2 linked regions of the Streptacidiphilus albus JL83 genome follow. The protein of the gene in region 1 interacts with the protein of each later gene in a pairwise test. Links are inferred from orthologs where the notes say so. Each region holds a gene or a part of one and is shown in the gene's direction. Other genes may lie near its edges.

What was found. The genes of interacting proteins can lie anywhere in the genome.
Region 2: the proteins of rlmB (region 1) and tsaE interact in binary tests that used the Escherichia coli proteins (3 or more experiments, as listed by UniProt). The link is inferred for Streptacidiphilus albus JL83 from one-to-one orthologs.

What each region holds. Positions count from the first base shown.
Region 1 is NZ_JQML01000001.1:4,461,201-4,468,304, reverse strand. What follows is about bases 1,430-4,280. They hold rlmB (23S rRNA (guanosine(2251)-2'-O)-methyltransferase RlmB), read left to right. Parts: upstream 1,430-2,297; coding sequence 2,298-3,263; downstream 3,264-4,280. Other genes in these bases: BS75_RS19235 (DoxX family membrane protein), read left to right, coding at 3,612-4,280; cysS (cysteine--tRNA ligase), read left to right, coding at 1,430-2,071. Outside these bases: ispD (2-C-methyl-D-erythritol 4-phosphate cytidylyltransferase), read left to right, coding at 1-140; more of cysS, read left to right, coding at 680-1,429; more of BS75_RS19235, read left to right, coding at 4,281-5,174; BS75_RS19230 (nucleotidyltransferase family protein), read right to left, coding at 5,363-6,130; BS75_RS19225 (hypothetical protein), read right to left, coding at 6,456-6,902; BS75_RS19220 (ABC transporter ATP-binding protein), read right to left, coding at 7,075-7,104. UniProt on the Escherichia coli protein: Specifically methylates the ribose of guanosine 2251 in 23S rRNA.
Region 2 is NZ_JQML01000001.1:5,681,415-5,688,626, forward strand. The notes cover bases 1,635-4,593. They hold tsaE (tRNA (adenosine(37)-N6)-threonylcarbamoyltransferase complex ATPase subunit type 1 TsaE), read left to right. Parts: upstream 1,635-2,825; coding sequence 2,826-3,362; downstream 3,363-4,593. Other genes in these bases: BS75_RS24920 (alpha/beta fold hydrolase), read left to right, coding at 1,635-2,787; BS75_RS24930 (hypothetical protein), read left to right, coding at 3,442-3,657; BS75_RS24935 (hypothetical protein), read right to left, coding at 3,665-4,246; tsaB (tRNA (adenosine(37)-N6)-threonylcarbamoyltransferase complex dimerization subunit type 1 TsaB), read left to right, coding at 4,376-4,593. In the rest of the region: alr (alanine racemase), read left to right, coding at 92-1,258; more of BS75_RS24920, read left to right, coding at 1,345-1,634; more of tsaB, read left to right, coding at 4,594-5,050; rimI (ribosomal protein S18-alanine N-acetyltransferase), read left to right, coding at 5,047-5,580; tRNA (adenosine(37)-N6)-threonylcarbamoyltransferase complex transferase subunit TsaD, read left to right, coding at 5,573-6,661; BS75_RS24955 (polysaccharide deacetylase family protein), read left to right, coding at 6,769-7,212. UniProt on the Escherichia coli protein: Required for the formation of a threonylcarbamoyl group on adenosine at position 37 (t(6)A37) in tRNAs that read codons beginning with adenine.

The sequences.
Region 1 (7,104 bases):
ACGCCGGCCTGGTCGAGCACTACGGCGGCGAGGTGGTGGTGGTCCCCGGGCACGAGGAGGCCTTCAAGGTCACCCGCCCGCTGGACCTGGTCCTGGCCGAGGCGGTTCTGGCCCGGAGGAGGGCGCAGGATGACTTCTGATCTCGACGGTCCCCCGGGCGGCAGGCAGTTCCGGCTGCCGCGCACCGGCATCGGCACCGACGTCCACGCCTTCGCGGCCGGGCGCGAGCTGTGGGTGGCCGGGCTGCGCTGGGAGGGCTACGAGCACGGCCTCGCCGGCCACTCGGACGGCGATGTGGTGGCCCATGCCGCCTGCGACGCACTTTTCTCCGCCGCCGGGGTCGGCGACCTCGGCACGCACTTCGGCACCGACCGCCCGGAGTGGGCCGGCGCCTCCGGAGTGCGGCTGCTGACCGAGGCCGGACGGATCGTCCGGGCGGCCGGATTCGAGATCGGCAATGTCGCGGTGCAGGTCATCGGCATCAGACCAAAGATCGGTAAGCGGCGCGAGGAGGCGCAGGCGGTGCTCTCCGAGGCGCTGGGCGCCCCGTCTCGGTGGCCGGGACCACCTCCGACGGGCTCGGCCTCACCGGCCGCGCCGAGGGGCTCGTCGCAATTGCCACCGCCTTGGTGTACTGACGGGCACTGGGCACCCCCTGCTTCCCACTACGCTTGACGCTGTGACTATTCGCCTGTACGACACCAGCGCCAGCCAGGTACGCGACTTCGTCCCGCTCGTGCCGGGCTGCGTCTCGATCTACCTGTGCGGCGCGACCGTGCAGGCCGCCCCGCACATCGGCCACATCCGGTCCGGGCTGAACTTCGACGTGATGCGTCGTTGGTTCGCCTACCGGGGCTACGACGTGACCTTTGTGCGCAATGTCACCGACATCGACGACAAGATCATCTGGAAGTCGCGGGAGGGCGGTCGGCCCTGGTGGCAGATCGGCTACACCAATGAGCGCGCCTTCAACGACGGTTACACGGCGCTGGGCTGCCTGCCGCCGACCGGGGAGCCCCGGGCGACCGGGCACGTCCCGGAGATGATCGAGATGATGCGCGGTCTGATCGAGCGCGGCCACGCCTACGAGTCCGAGGGCAACGTCTACTTCAGCGTCACCTCGTACCCGGACTACCTCGCCCTCTCGCACCAGAAGCTGGAGGACCTGCGGCAGCCCGAGAGCGACGGCGAGACCGGCAAGCGGGACCAGCGCGACTTCGCCATGTGGAAGTCGGTCAAGCCCGGCGAGCCCAGCTGGGAGACCCCCTGGGGCCGCGGCCGCCCCGGCTGGCACCTGGAGTGCTCGGCCATGGCGCACAAGTACCTCGGCTCCGCCTTCGACATCCACGGCGGCGGGCGCGACCTGATCTTCCCGCACCACGAGAACGAGATCGCCCAGTCCAAGGCCTTCGGCGACGACTTCGCGAGCTACTGGCTGCACAACGCCTGGGTGACGCTCAGCGGCGAGAAGATGAGCAAGTCGCTCGGCAACTCGGTGCTGGTCTCCGAGATGCTGCAGAGGTGGCGGCCGATCGTGCTGCGCTACTACCTGGGCACCCCGCACTACCGCTCGATGATCGAGTACAGCGAGGAGGCGCTGCGCGAGGCCGAGACCGCCTTCGCCCGGATCGAGGGCTTCGCCCAGCGCGTCACCGAGCAGCACGGCGCGGTCGAGCCGGCCCCGCAGGTGCCGCCGGCCTTCGCCGAGGCGATGGACGACGACTTCGGCGTCCCGCAGGCGCTGGCGATCGTCCACACGGCCGTTCGGCAGGGCAATGCGGCGCTCGCGGCGGACGACAAGGAGAACGCGGTAGCGCGTCTGGCCGAGGTCCGTGCGATGCTCGGGGTGCTGGGTCTCGACCCGCTGGACCCGATGTGGGCCGGTCCGCAGCAGGGCGAGGACCTGCACGGAGTGGTCGATGCCCTGGTCAAGCTGGTGCTGGAGCAGCGTCAGGCCGCGCGCGAGCGCAAGGACTACGCCACCTCCGACGCCATCAGGGACCGGCTCGGCGAGGCCGGGCTGGTCATCGAGGACCGGGCCGAGGGCGCCTCCCGCTGGACCCTCGGCTGACCGCCGCACTCACCAGACCGTGCACTCACCAGCAGTGCGCGGTCGCCAGGACCGACCGCTCCACGGCTGACAGCTTGACCGCTGACCGCCTGACCGCTGACCGAGCCGAGGCCAGGGTCGTCGGCCGAGTCCCGGCGGCGCCGTCCGGTTCACCCGGACGGTGCCGTGGACCGGGCCGACTCGGCCTCCACCACCACGCACCACGAACGAAAGCAGGACCGTACTGATGGCCGGCAACAGCCAGCGCAGGAACCGCCGCAACCCCGGCTCCAAGAAGGGCCCGTCGGTCGGTACCGGTGGCCACAGCCGGAAGGCTCTGGAGGGCAAGGGCCCGACGCCGCCCGCCTCCGAGCGCAAGGGTCACAAGAAGAACCGGATGGCCAACTCGGCCGCCAAGCGCGCCGCGGGCAACAAGTCGCGCGGCAGCGCCCGGCGCGGCGGCAAGGCGAGCTCCGAGCTGGTCTACGGCCGCAACTCGGTGGTGGAGGCGCTGCAGGGCGGGGTGCCGGCCTCGGCGCTCTACGTCCAGCAGTTCATCGACAACGACGAGCGGGTGCGCGAGGCGCTGACCTACGCCAACGAGCGCGGCGTGCCGCTGATGGAGGCCCCGCGCCAGCAGCTCGACAACCTGGCCGAGGGCCACAACCACCAGGGCCTGATCCTCCAGGTGCCGCCGTACGAGTACGCGCACCCGGACGACCTGCTCGCGCTGGCGGCCCAGAACCACGAGGACCCGCTGATCGTCGCGCTGGACGGGATCACCGACTCGCGCAACCTCGGGGCCATCGTCCGCTCCGTCGCCGCCTTCGACGGCCACGGCGTGGTCATCCCCGAGCGGCGGGCCGCCGGGATGACGGCCGGCGCCTGGAAGACCTCCTCCGGTGCGGCGGCCCGGGTGCCGGTGGCCCGGATGACCAACATGACCCGGACGCTGGAGGCCTACCAGAAGGCCGGCTGCTTCGTGGTGGGCCTGGCGGCCGACGGCGACGCCGAGCTGAGCGACCTGGAGGCGCTGACCGGCCCGGTGGTGATCGTCATCGGTTCCGAGGGCAAGGGCCTGTCCCGGCTGGTCTCGGAGACCTGTGACCTGACCGTCCGGATCCCGATGCCCGGTGTGGCCGAGTCGCTGAACGCGGGCGTCGCCGCCGGCATCGTCCTCTACGAGGCCGCGCGGCTCCGCAACAAGCGATAGCCGTCGGTCGTGAGCGGGAGCGGCCGTCCGGGTGATCCGTCACCCGGGCGGCCGCTCTGCCGTTCCGACTTCGTTCGTCGGCGGAGCAAGCTTGGAGCGCCTGCGGGGCGACGGTGGAGCGGAGGCGGCCTCGGCGGTCGGCCGAGCCACCCTGTCCCGTCGTTCCCAGGCGCACCACGGGTATTGCCAGGCACCAGGACGGCGGGTGTCGCCGTCAAGTCTTGCGCGAGAGGGTGTCCAAACGGTCCCTCGGGCGGTTAGTGATGCGTGGACACCAGAACACGTACCCGCCCTCAGGGGGCATCCGCCGAGGGGATAGAGGCAGACCCGGGGCTGTACTCGGTGAAGGTGCCGACCGATCCGGCCCGGCTCAACACCACGACGGCGAGCTTCCGAGTGCGCCTGGGCGCTCCGGTGAGCCCGTTCATCGACTCCGGACCGTTGACTGCCCTGGCTGCGGGCGAGGACACCCAGCCGATCCTGATCATTCCAGCCTTTCCCGCACTTGTCGGGGCGGGCGCGCCGGTCGTCGGCGGACTTGCCTCCGACGACGCCCCGCCGCCGCGCCGGAAGCCCCGGGTCACCCCGATCACCTGGACCGGCGGAGCGGCCCCCGCGCTGCTCGACGCCGTCCAGCAGGGCGGCACCGGGCACACCGTGCTGCCGCGTCAGCAACCGGCCGACGCGACGCAGGTGATGCAGCGGCCGTTCGGCTTTCCCGACCAGGCCGACCACGTCGACCGGACCGCGGTGGACGGCCGTGAGTACGCCGGTGCGGCGTACGGCGCCGGGGCTGTCGGCGGGGTCGGCGCCGAGGGCCGTGAGCCGGGCTTCCGTCCGCGCTACGGGCCGGGTGACGACCGCGAGTTCGAGCCTGAGTACCGCAGCGGCGGTCCGCGTGAGCCGGGCGAGGCGGTCCGGCACGCCTGGTACCCGGGGCGGCGGGTCGACCTCGGCCTGGTGCTGCTGCCGCTGCGGCTGTTCCTCGGCGGCATCTCGATCTACGCCGGCTTCAACAAGCTCTGCGACCCGGTCTACTTCGACGGCGGTGCCCGTGGCTCGATGATGCACTGGCTGCAGTCGCTGCACCCCTGGCCGCTCGCCCGTCCGCTGCTGGACATGGCGCTCACCCACCCGGTGGGCTCCGGGCTCGGGGTGGCCTTCGTCGAGATCGTCGTCGGCGTGCTCTGCGTCTTCGGCCTCTGGCAGCGGTTCGCCGCCGCCGTGGGCATGGTGCTGGCGGTCGTGCTGCTGGTGACGGTCAGTTGGCGGGCCGCTCCGGTCTACAACGCGCCGGAGATCATCTATCTGGCGGCCTGGAGCCCGCTGTTGCTGGCCGGGGCACCGCTGTTCTCGCTGGACGGCCGACTCGCCATCGAGGCGTGGCGGCGGCTCGGCGGGGAGCGCGCGCCGATCTGGGCGCTGCGGCGGCGGGTGCTGCGCCGGGGCTTCGTGGTGGCGACCCTGGTCACCGGCAGCACCCTGCTGCTGGGTTCGATGCTGGGCGCGACCGTCCGGAGCAGCCAGACGGTCAGCACCACCACCGTCCTCCCGGGCGCGACCGCGCTGCCGACCAACTACCCGAACCCGATGTGGCCGACCAGCAAGCCGTCCGCGCACGGCAGTGCGACTGCGGTCAAGAAGGCGACGCCCTCGCCGGACGCCTCGCCGAACGCCTCGCACCATGCCGCGGCGAAGCACCACAGCGCCGGCGCCACCGGGGGCGGGACCAGCGGTTCCGGTGCCGGCAGCCGGAGTTCGGGCACCGGAACGGGTTCGACCGGCACCAGGAGCGGCACGGGCTCCGGCTCGGGCGGCAGCGGCTCCTCCGCGCCGACGCACCACCACAGTGGTTCGCCGAGCTCCGCACCGACGGGCAGCAACGGCGTACTCGGCGGCCTCCTGGGCTGAGCGTCGGCCTGAGCGCCGAGGCGGCCTGACTACTGGGTCGCCTGACTACTGGGTCGGCCTGACTCCCGAGTCGGGCCGGGCACCGTCAGCAGGGGCTCCGGGACAGCGTGCACGGCCCCGTACGGACAGCAGGTCTGTCCGTACGGGGCCGTTGTCGTTCCGGTGCCGGTGGTGCCGTCGACGGGCCGTCAGTCGATGGTGGCGCGGGTGGCGGCGAGCTCCTTGGCGGCCTCGGTGAGGTCCTTGGCGGTGTCGATGGCGCGCCAGTAGACGCCCTGGGGGAGCTCCCAGCCGGAGAGCCGGCGCTCGCGCGCGAGCCGGGGGAAGGTGCTCCGCTCGTGGTCACCGCGATCGGGCAGCATGCGCGCGAAGGCGGAGGAGAAGACGTAGACGCCGGCGTTGATCAGGTACGGCGACGGCGGGGCCTCGATGAAGTCGAGGATGTTGCCGAACTGGTCGGTGTCGACGGTGCCCCAGGGCAGCCGGGGGCGGGCCAGCGCGAGGGTGGCGTGGGCGTCGCGTTCCGAGTGGAAGTCCGCCATGTCGCGGAGCCGGAACCGGGTCCAGATGTCGCCGTTGGTGGCGTACCAGGGCTGGTCCGGGCGGGGGAGCGAGGCGGCCGCGAACTTCAGGCCGCCGCCGCGGCCGAGGGGTTCGGACTCGACCACGGTGGTGACGTTGAGCGGGAGCTCCGTCTCCTTCAACCAGGTCTGCAGCACCTCGGCCAGGTGACCGCAGGAGATGACGACATCGGTGACGCCCTCCTCGGCCAGCCACTGGAGCTGGTGGCCGATGATGGGGACGCCCGTGCCGGGGATCTCGATCATCGGCTTGGGGCGGGTGTCGGTGTAGGGGCGGAGGCGGGAGCCCTGACCGCCGGCCAGGATCACTGCCTGAGTGACGGGCGGCGAGGCCAGCGGAGAACCCTCGGTGGAGGGGATGAGGTCAGCGGTCATGGGAGCACCCTACGGGCAGAAGACGACCGGCGCGGGCATCCGCCGGGCCGCCGCCCCGGCGGATGCCCGCGCCGAGCGCGCGCTGTGCCCGCCCGGCGCTCGCGTCGCGCCCGCGCCGTGTCGGCGCCGTCCCCGTGGGAAGCGCAGCTGGCGCCCGGGTGGCGCCCGGGGCCGGTCGGCGGGCGGAGGTGGGTCGTCGGCGTATGTCAGCGGGCCGGAGCGGAGCCCGTGGGGACTCCGCTCCGGCCCGGTTGCCGTTCGGGTCGCGTCCGACGTGGACGCCCTGCTGACGTACTGCTGCGGCGCTGCCGCATCGCTGCTGCGGTCAGCCCGCGTCCGCCATCGTCCCGGCGGCGAAGGACCCGTCGCACACGGGGCGCGCGAAGGACTGCGCACGCTGGACGTCACCGTGGTACTTGCGCACTGCGGCCTGTCCGAGGTCGCGGGCGATGGCGGTGCAGTAGCGGGTGAGCGAGGGCTGCTGCTGCATGGCCTGCTGGAGCGAGTCCAGGGCCGTGCCGGGGTTCGACCGGTCCAACTGCTGGACCAGCCGGTCGCGAAGGACGTCCTGCGGGGCGGCGGCAGCGTTGTCCGCACTCTGCGGGGACGTCGCGTTGGCGGCGAGGACCTGCTGCTCACCCCCGTTTCCGCTGGTGCCACCGGCCACAGGGGTCCAGGACACGCGGGTCACCGCGAGGGTGCCGGTCGTCACGAGGACGACGGGCAGGAGGAAGGCGAGGGTTCTGCCGAGACGGCGCGCTAGCTGCTTCACGAGGCTGATGCTAGCGATGAGTAATGACATGGCGACATTTAGTCACTCGGACGAGTGACGGCCCGACAGGTGTTTTTCGGCGTGCGACCGTTGCCCGACATGCCGGTGCCCCGGCGGGGACTCCCCGCCGGGGCGCCGGCATCACTGCTGGGCGACGCTGAACGCGCAGGCGTCAGTTGCTGAGGCGCAGACCGGTCGACGT
Region 2 (7,212 bases), 1.2 Mb from region 1 along the record:
GGCCTCCGGCACCCCGTCCCGCTCCACGCCGACCGGGAGGTTGTCCTCCCGGCGGCGTGGTCTGGGACACTGATCGGCAATGGAATCTGCGATGCGTGCCGAAGCTGTGGTCGACCTGGCGGCGCTGCGGGGGAACATCCGTGCTCTCCGTGCCCGTACCGGACCGGCCGACGTCATGTCCGTGGTCAAGGCCGACGCCTATGGCCACGGCATGGTCCCGTGTGCCCGCGCGGCCCTGGAGGCAGGCGCGACCTGGCTCGGCACCGCGACCCCGGACGAGGCGCTGGCCCTGCGCGCCGCCGGGATCACCGCCGAACAGGCCCGGGTGCTGTGCTGGCTGTGGACCCCGGACGCGCCCTGGGAACGGACCGTCGAGGCCGGGATCGACATCTCGGTCAGCGGCGGCTGGGCACTCGACCGGGTGCTGGCGGCGGTCCGGGCCACCGGCCGCTCGGCCAGGATCCACCTCAAGGCCGACACCGGCCTGGGCCGCAACGGCGCCCAGCCGCACGACTGGCCCGAGCTGGTGGCGGCGGCCCGCGCCGCCGAGGCCGAGGGCCTGGTCGCGGTCACCGGCCTGTGGTCCCACTTCGCCTGCGCCGACGAGCCCGGCCACCCCTCCGTCCCGGCCCAGCTGACCCGCTTCCGCGAGGCCCTGGCCGTGGCCGAGGCCGCCGGGCTGCGGCCCGAGGTCCGGCACCTCGCCAACTCCCCGGCCACCCTGCTGCTGCCGGAGTCCCACTTCGACCTGGTCCGGACCGGCCTCGCCCAGTACGGCCTGTCCCCGGTCCCCGAGGTCGGCGGACCGGACGACTACGGGCTGCGCCCGGTGATGACCCTCCAGGCGCAGCTCGCCAGTGTGAAGCAGGTCCCGGCCGGACACGGCGTCAGCTACGGTCACAGCTACACCACCCCGACCGACACCACGCTCGCGCTGGTCCCGCTCGGCTACGCCGACGGCGTCCCCCGGCACGCCAGCTCCACCGGACCGGTCCTGATCGGCGGCAAGTGGCGGACCGTCGCCGGGCGGGTGGCGATGGACCAGTTCGTGGTCGACCTGGGCGGCGACCGGGCCGAGGTCGGCGACACCGTCGTCCTCTTCGGCCCCGGCGACCGGGGCGAGCCCACGGCCGAGGACTGGGCCCGCGCCTGCGGCACCATCTCCTACGAGATCATCACCAGGATCGGCGCCCGGGTGCCCCGGCGGTACGTCGGCGGCAGCGCCGCCGACCCGGTCGAGGGGGGTGGCGACGGATGAGCGCGGACGAGGGCCGGTCGGTCGCCGCCGAGGCGGTGCAGCAGGTCAGGGCGGTCACCGCGGCGGCCGGCGAGGTCGTCAGCGACATGGCCGAGGGCCGCTGGCGCCGGGCCGGGCTGGTCGGGCTCTCGCTGGGCGTGGTCGCGGCCGGTGCGGCGGCGGGCGTCGCGGTGGAGCGGCTGACCGTCGGCCGGGACATGCGCCGCCGGGCCCGGGCCGAGATCGACGCCGCCGCGCCCTTCGGCTCGCTGCGCGGCCGTCCGCTGACGGTGGCCGCGCCCGACGGCACCGAGCTCTACCTGGAACTGGACGGCACCGGCTGGGCCGGGACCCCGTTCTTCGACCGTCCCGCCCCGGCCGCCGCGCCGGACGCACCGCTCGCCGGCCCGGCGGTCGCCGGGTCGGCGACACCCGCCGCCGCGGCCGCCGCGGCCGAGCCGCGCAGGGGCTGGCTGGGCCGGCTCCGCGCCGCCGCCCCGGTCGATCCGGTCGAACTGCCCGCCCGGATCGAGGCCGCGGGCGGCCTCTCCAACGCCCTGGGGATGTCCGGCGCCCTGGGCAGCCTGCTCGGCCGCACCGCCACCCCGCCGCTGACGGTGGTCTTCTGCCACGGCTACTGCCTCAACCAGGACAGCTGGCACTTCCAGCGGGCCGCCTTCCAGGACGGCCTGCGGCTGGTCTTCTGGGACCAGCGCAGCCACGGCCGCTCCGAGCGCAGCCGCAGCTACCTGGCCGGGGAACCGGCCGGCATCGACGAGCTGGGCGGCGACCTCAAGGCCGTCATCGACGCGGTCGCGCCGGTCGGCCCGCTGGTGCTGGTCGGCCACTCGATGGGCGGGATGACCGTGATGGCCCTCGCCGACCAGTACCCCGAGCTGTTCCGGGAACGGGTCGCGGCGGTCGCGCTGATCGGCACCACGGCCGGGAACTGGAGCGGCAACAGCCTCGGCCTGCCCTCCTACGGCGCGAAGATGCTGCACCGGGTCGCCCCGGGCGTGCTCAAGGCCCTCGGCCGCCAGGCGGACCTGGTCGAGTTCACCCGGCGGATGGGCAGCGAGCTGACCTCCGCGCTCTACCGGAAGTACTCCTTCGGCGCGGCCGACGTCGACCCGGCCGTCGAGCGCTTCGCCCAGCGGATGCTGGAGGCCACCCCGATCGACGTGGTCGCCGAGTTCTTCCCGGCCTTCGACCGGCACGAGAAGACCGCCGCGCTGGCCGTCCTCCGGGACCTCCCGGTGCTGGTCCTGGTCGGCACCAGGGACCTGCTCACGCCGCCCGAGCACAGCGAGGCCATCGCCGCCGAGCTGCCGGACGCCGAGCTGCTGATCGTCCGCGGCGCCGGGCACCTGGTCATGCTGGAGTGCCCGGAGCTGGTCGACCACGAGCTGGCGCTGCTGCTGGAGCGCGCCGCGCAGCGCTCCGGCGCGCCGCTGCCGCAGTCGGTCAGGGAACTGGCCGAGCGGACCGCCGCCCCCGGCGCTTCGGACGGAAGCCCGGACGGCGGCCCGGACGACGAGGCGCAGCCGTGACTCCCGCCCGCCCGACCCCCGCCTCCGAGAGGACCCCCATGCGGATCACCGTTCCCGACCCCGCCGCCATGCAGCAGCTCGGCCGCACCCTGGCGACCCTGCTGCGCCCCGGCGACCTGGTGCTGCTCTCCGGCGAGCTGGGCGCGGGCAAGACCACCCTCACCCGGGGCCTGGGCGAGGGCCTGGGCGTGCGCGGCGCGGTCACCTCGCCCACCTTCGTCATCGCCCGGGTCCACCCCTCGCTGGTCGGCGGCCCGGCCCTGGTCCACGTCGACGCCTACCGCCTCGGCGGCGGCCTGGACCAGATGGAGGACCTGGACCTGGACGTGTCGCTGCCGGAGTCGGTGGTGGTCGTGGAATGGGGCGAGGGCAAGGTCGAGGAGCTGTCCGACTCCCGGCTGGAGGTCCGGATCGAGCGCGCCCTGGGCGGCGAACCGGCCGCCGCCGCCGCCGACCCCGGCGAGGACGAGGAGGACCCACGCACGGTCGTGCTGACCGGTCTGGGCGCGCGCTGGGCGGGCGTGGACCTGGCCGCCGAGGCCGACTGGGGCGTGCCGCGCGGCGCGGCGGTCTGATCCGTAGTTGTTATTCCGACGCAGTGTCGGGAAGATGGGGGCGTAGGTAAGACGTCGGCATGACACTCCGGGAGGCGACATGTCCGGCACGACCCCCCGCCGCGCGCACGCCGGCACCGCCGTCGGTCTGGGCGCACTGCTGGCCGCCTCGCCCGCTGCCAGGGCCGTGGGCACGCCCCCGCCCCCGCCGGCCGAGGCGCTGCCGGTCCGGTCGGCCGCGGAGCAGGCCCCGGCCCAGCTGCCGGTGCAGCCCGAGGAGGACCCGCTCCCGCTGCGCCCCCCGGCCGCCGCGTAGCCGCGGGTCAGCCGACCACGACCACCTTGGTCTTCTCGGGGGCGAAGGCGAAGACGGCCTTGCTGTCCGCGACCGACTCGCGGATGCCGCCGGTGTGCTTGTCCGGCGGCGGCGAGGCCATGCTGCCGTCCACCGCCGCGCTGAAGCCGATGACCACGGGATGGCCGGTGAACAGCACGATGTTCTCGATCTGGGTCCCGTCCGAGCCGGTGATCGGACCAGCGATGGTGCTGTACACGGTGTAGGCGCCCGGGCTGGGGCTGACCGCGCTCGGCTGCACCGGGAAGCTCGTCTGCACCTTGCCGGAGCCGTCCACCAGCCAGACCCGCCGCTCGCCCAGCGAGTACACCACCCGCTTGCCCGAGCCCGAGTCGGCCGGGACCGGGTCCGCCTTGGCCGTGCCGCCGCCGTCGCCCTTGCCGGGCGTGGACGGCGCGGTGGAGCCCGGCTTCGTCCCGGTCTTCCCGCCGTCCGCCGCCGTGGTCGTGGTGGCGGAACTCCGCGCCTGCAGCGCCAGCAGCGTGACGACGGCGAGAGCCGCGGCCGTCAGGCCGGTGACGACGGTGCTGCTGGAGCCGATCTTCGGCACAAGTCCTCCTGGGCCTGGCGAACACTCGAACGCATGGACCCCTCAAAGCAGGGCCTCCCCATCCTGCCAGGTTCGCTGCGGCGCTCGGATGCGGGCCGCACGGTCTCCGGGACGCTCTAACCTGATTGGGTGCTGCTCCTCGCGTTCGACACCGCCACCCCCGCCGTCACCGCCGCCGTCCACGACACGGAGCGGCGGCTCACCCTCGCCCAGCGTGACCGGACCGACGCCCGGCGCCACGGCGAACTGCTGCTGCCGGCCATCGACGAGGTGCTGCGCGCCGCCGACGTGCCCAAGGAGCAGCTGGGCGCGATCGTCGTCGGCACCGGACCGGGCCCGTACACCGGGCTGCGGGTCGGCCTGGCCACCGCCGCCGCGCTCGGCCACGCCCTCGGCATTCCGGTGTACGGGGTGTGCACCCTCGACGGCCTCGCCCGTGCCGCCCGGGAGGCGGGTCAGGCCGGCCCGTTCGTGGCGGCGACCGACGCCCGCCGCAAGGAGGTCTACTGGGCCGCCTACGACGCCGAGGGACGCCGCACCGGCGGTCCCGACGTCGACCGCCCGGCCGAGATCGCCGAGCGGGTCGCCGGACTGCCTGCGGTGGGCGCGGGCGCGCTGCTGTACCCCGAGGTCTTCGCCGCCCCGGCGGAGGGCATGCCGGAGCACCAGTCGGCCGGCGCCCTGGCCGTCTTCGCCGCCGAGGAGCTGGCGGCCGGCCGCGAGCTGTTGGCGCCGGTCCCGCTCTACCTGCGCCGACCGGACGCCGAGGTGCCGAAGAACTACAAGACGGTGCTGCCCGCATGATCGTGCTGCGGGAGATGCGCTGGTGGGACATCGAACCGGTGCTCGCGCTGGAGAACGAGCTGTTCCCCGAGGACGCCTGGTCGGCCGGGATGTTCTGGTCCGAACTGGCCGACGCCCGGCACCCCGGGGCCACCCGCTGGTACACCGTCGCCGAGGCCGGGGACGGCCGGATCGTCGGCTACGCCGGGCTGATGGCCATCGCCGGCGAGGGCGACGTGCAGACCATCGCCGTGGCCGAGGAGCACTGGGGCGACGGCCTGGGCACCCGGCTGCTCACCGGGCTGGTGCGGCAGTCCGCCGCGGCCGGCTGCGAGTCCCTGCTGCTGGAGGTCCGGGTCGACAACGCCCGCGCCCAGCGGCTCTACGAGCGCTTCGGCTTCGAGCCGATCGGCATCCGCCGGCACTACTACCAGCCCTCCGGGGTCGACGCCCTGGTGATGCGGCTGGAGCGGCCCGCCGACGCCCTGTCCCGGCTGCCCGACCCGCCCCACCACACAGACGAACGTAGGAGCATGACCCGCCATGGCTGACGAACCGCTGGTCCTCGGCATCGAGACCTCCTGCGACGAGACCGGCGTCGGTATCGTCCGGGGCACCACCCTGCTCGCCGACGCCGTCGCCACCAGCGTCGAGGAGCACGGGCGCTTCGGCGGCGTCGTCCCGGAGATCGCCAGCCGGGCGCACCTGGAGTCGATGGTGCCCACCGTCCAGCGGGCGCTGGACGAGGCGGGGATCAAGGCGAGCGACCTCGACGGGATCGCGGTGACGGCCGGACCGGGCCTCGCGGGCGCGCTGCTGGTCGGCGTCTCCGCCGCCAAGGCCTACGCCTACGCGCTGGACAAACCGCTGTACGGGGTGAACCACCTGGCCTCGCACATCTGCGTGGACCAGCTGGAGCACGGTCGGCTGCCCGAGCCGACGATGGCGCTGCTGGTCTCCGGCGGGCACTCCTCGCTGCTGCTGACCACCGACATCACCAGCGACGTCCGCTCGCTGGGCGCGACCATCGACGACGCGGCGGGGGAGGCCTTCGACAAGGTGGCCCGGGTGCTCGGTCTCGGCTTCCCCGGCGGTCCGGTGATCGACCGCTACGCCGCCGAGGGCGACCCGAAGGCGATCGCCTTCCCGCGCGGGCTCAGCGGGCCGCGCGACGCTGCCTACGACTTCTCCTTCTCCGGGCTGAAGACCGCCGTCGCCCGCTGGGTCGAGGCCAAGCGCCGGGCGGGCGAGGAGGTCCCGGTGCGGGACGTCTCGGCGTCCTTCCAGGAGGCGGTCACCGATGTGCTGACCCGCAAGGCGGTCCGGGCCTGCCAGGACCAGGGCGTCGACCATCTGATGATCGGCGGCGGGGTCGCCGCCAACTCCCGGCTGCGGGCCATGGCGCAGGAGCGCTGCGACCGGGCCGGGATCGTGCTGCGGGTCCCCCGGATGAAGCTCTGCACCGACAACGGCGCGATGGTGGCCGCGCTGGGCGCGGAGATGGTCCGGCGCAACCGGACGCCCTCCTCCTTCGACCTGTCGGCGGACTCCTCGCTGCCGGTCACCGAGACCCACGTCCCTGGCCGCGCCACGCCGGCGTCGCACGACGAACTGCACCGACTGTCCGAGTAACTCGGATGCTGGGAACGCCAGTTCGATACGGCTGGGCGTTTTCTGGGAACCGGCTGGGAGTCGGTAGCGTCTTTTCCGACACCACCGGACGTCGGGAGCACAGGGCAGTGAAGCGGTACAGCAGGACCCTCGTAACGACGGCGGGGGCGCTTGCCCTCACGGCCCTGGCCGCCGCCTGCAGCAGCGCCGCGCCGCCGGTGCCGCTCCCGTCCCCGGCGGCGCCGGGCGACGCGGCCACGGCGAGCTCCGGGGCCACCACCGGCTCGGACTCGCAGGACTCGGTGGCGGCGAACACCGCGCTCTGGGCGAAGTGGGGCCTCAAGCCGCTCGTCCCCGCCCCGGCGCCCCCGGTCGACCGTCCGATCAAGCTGACCCGGACCGGCAAGGTCCCGGTGATCAAGCAGGTCCCGACCGACCAGAAGGTCGTCTTCATCACCGTGGACGACGGTGCGGAGAAGGACCCGAAGTTCATCCAGATGATGCAGGACCTGAAGATCCCGATCACGATGTTCCTGATGAACGACACGATCAAGGACGACTACGGGTACTTC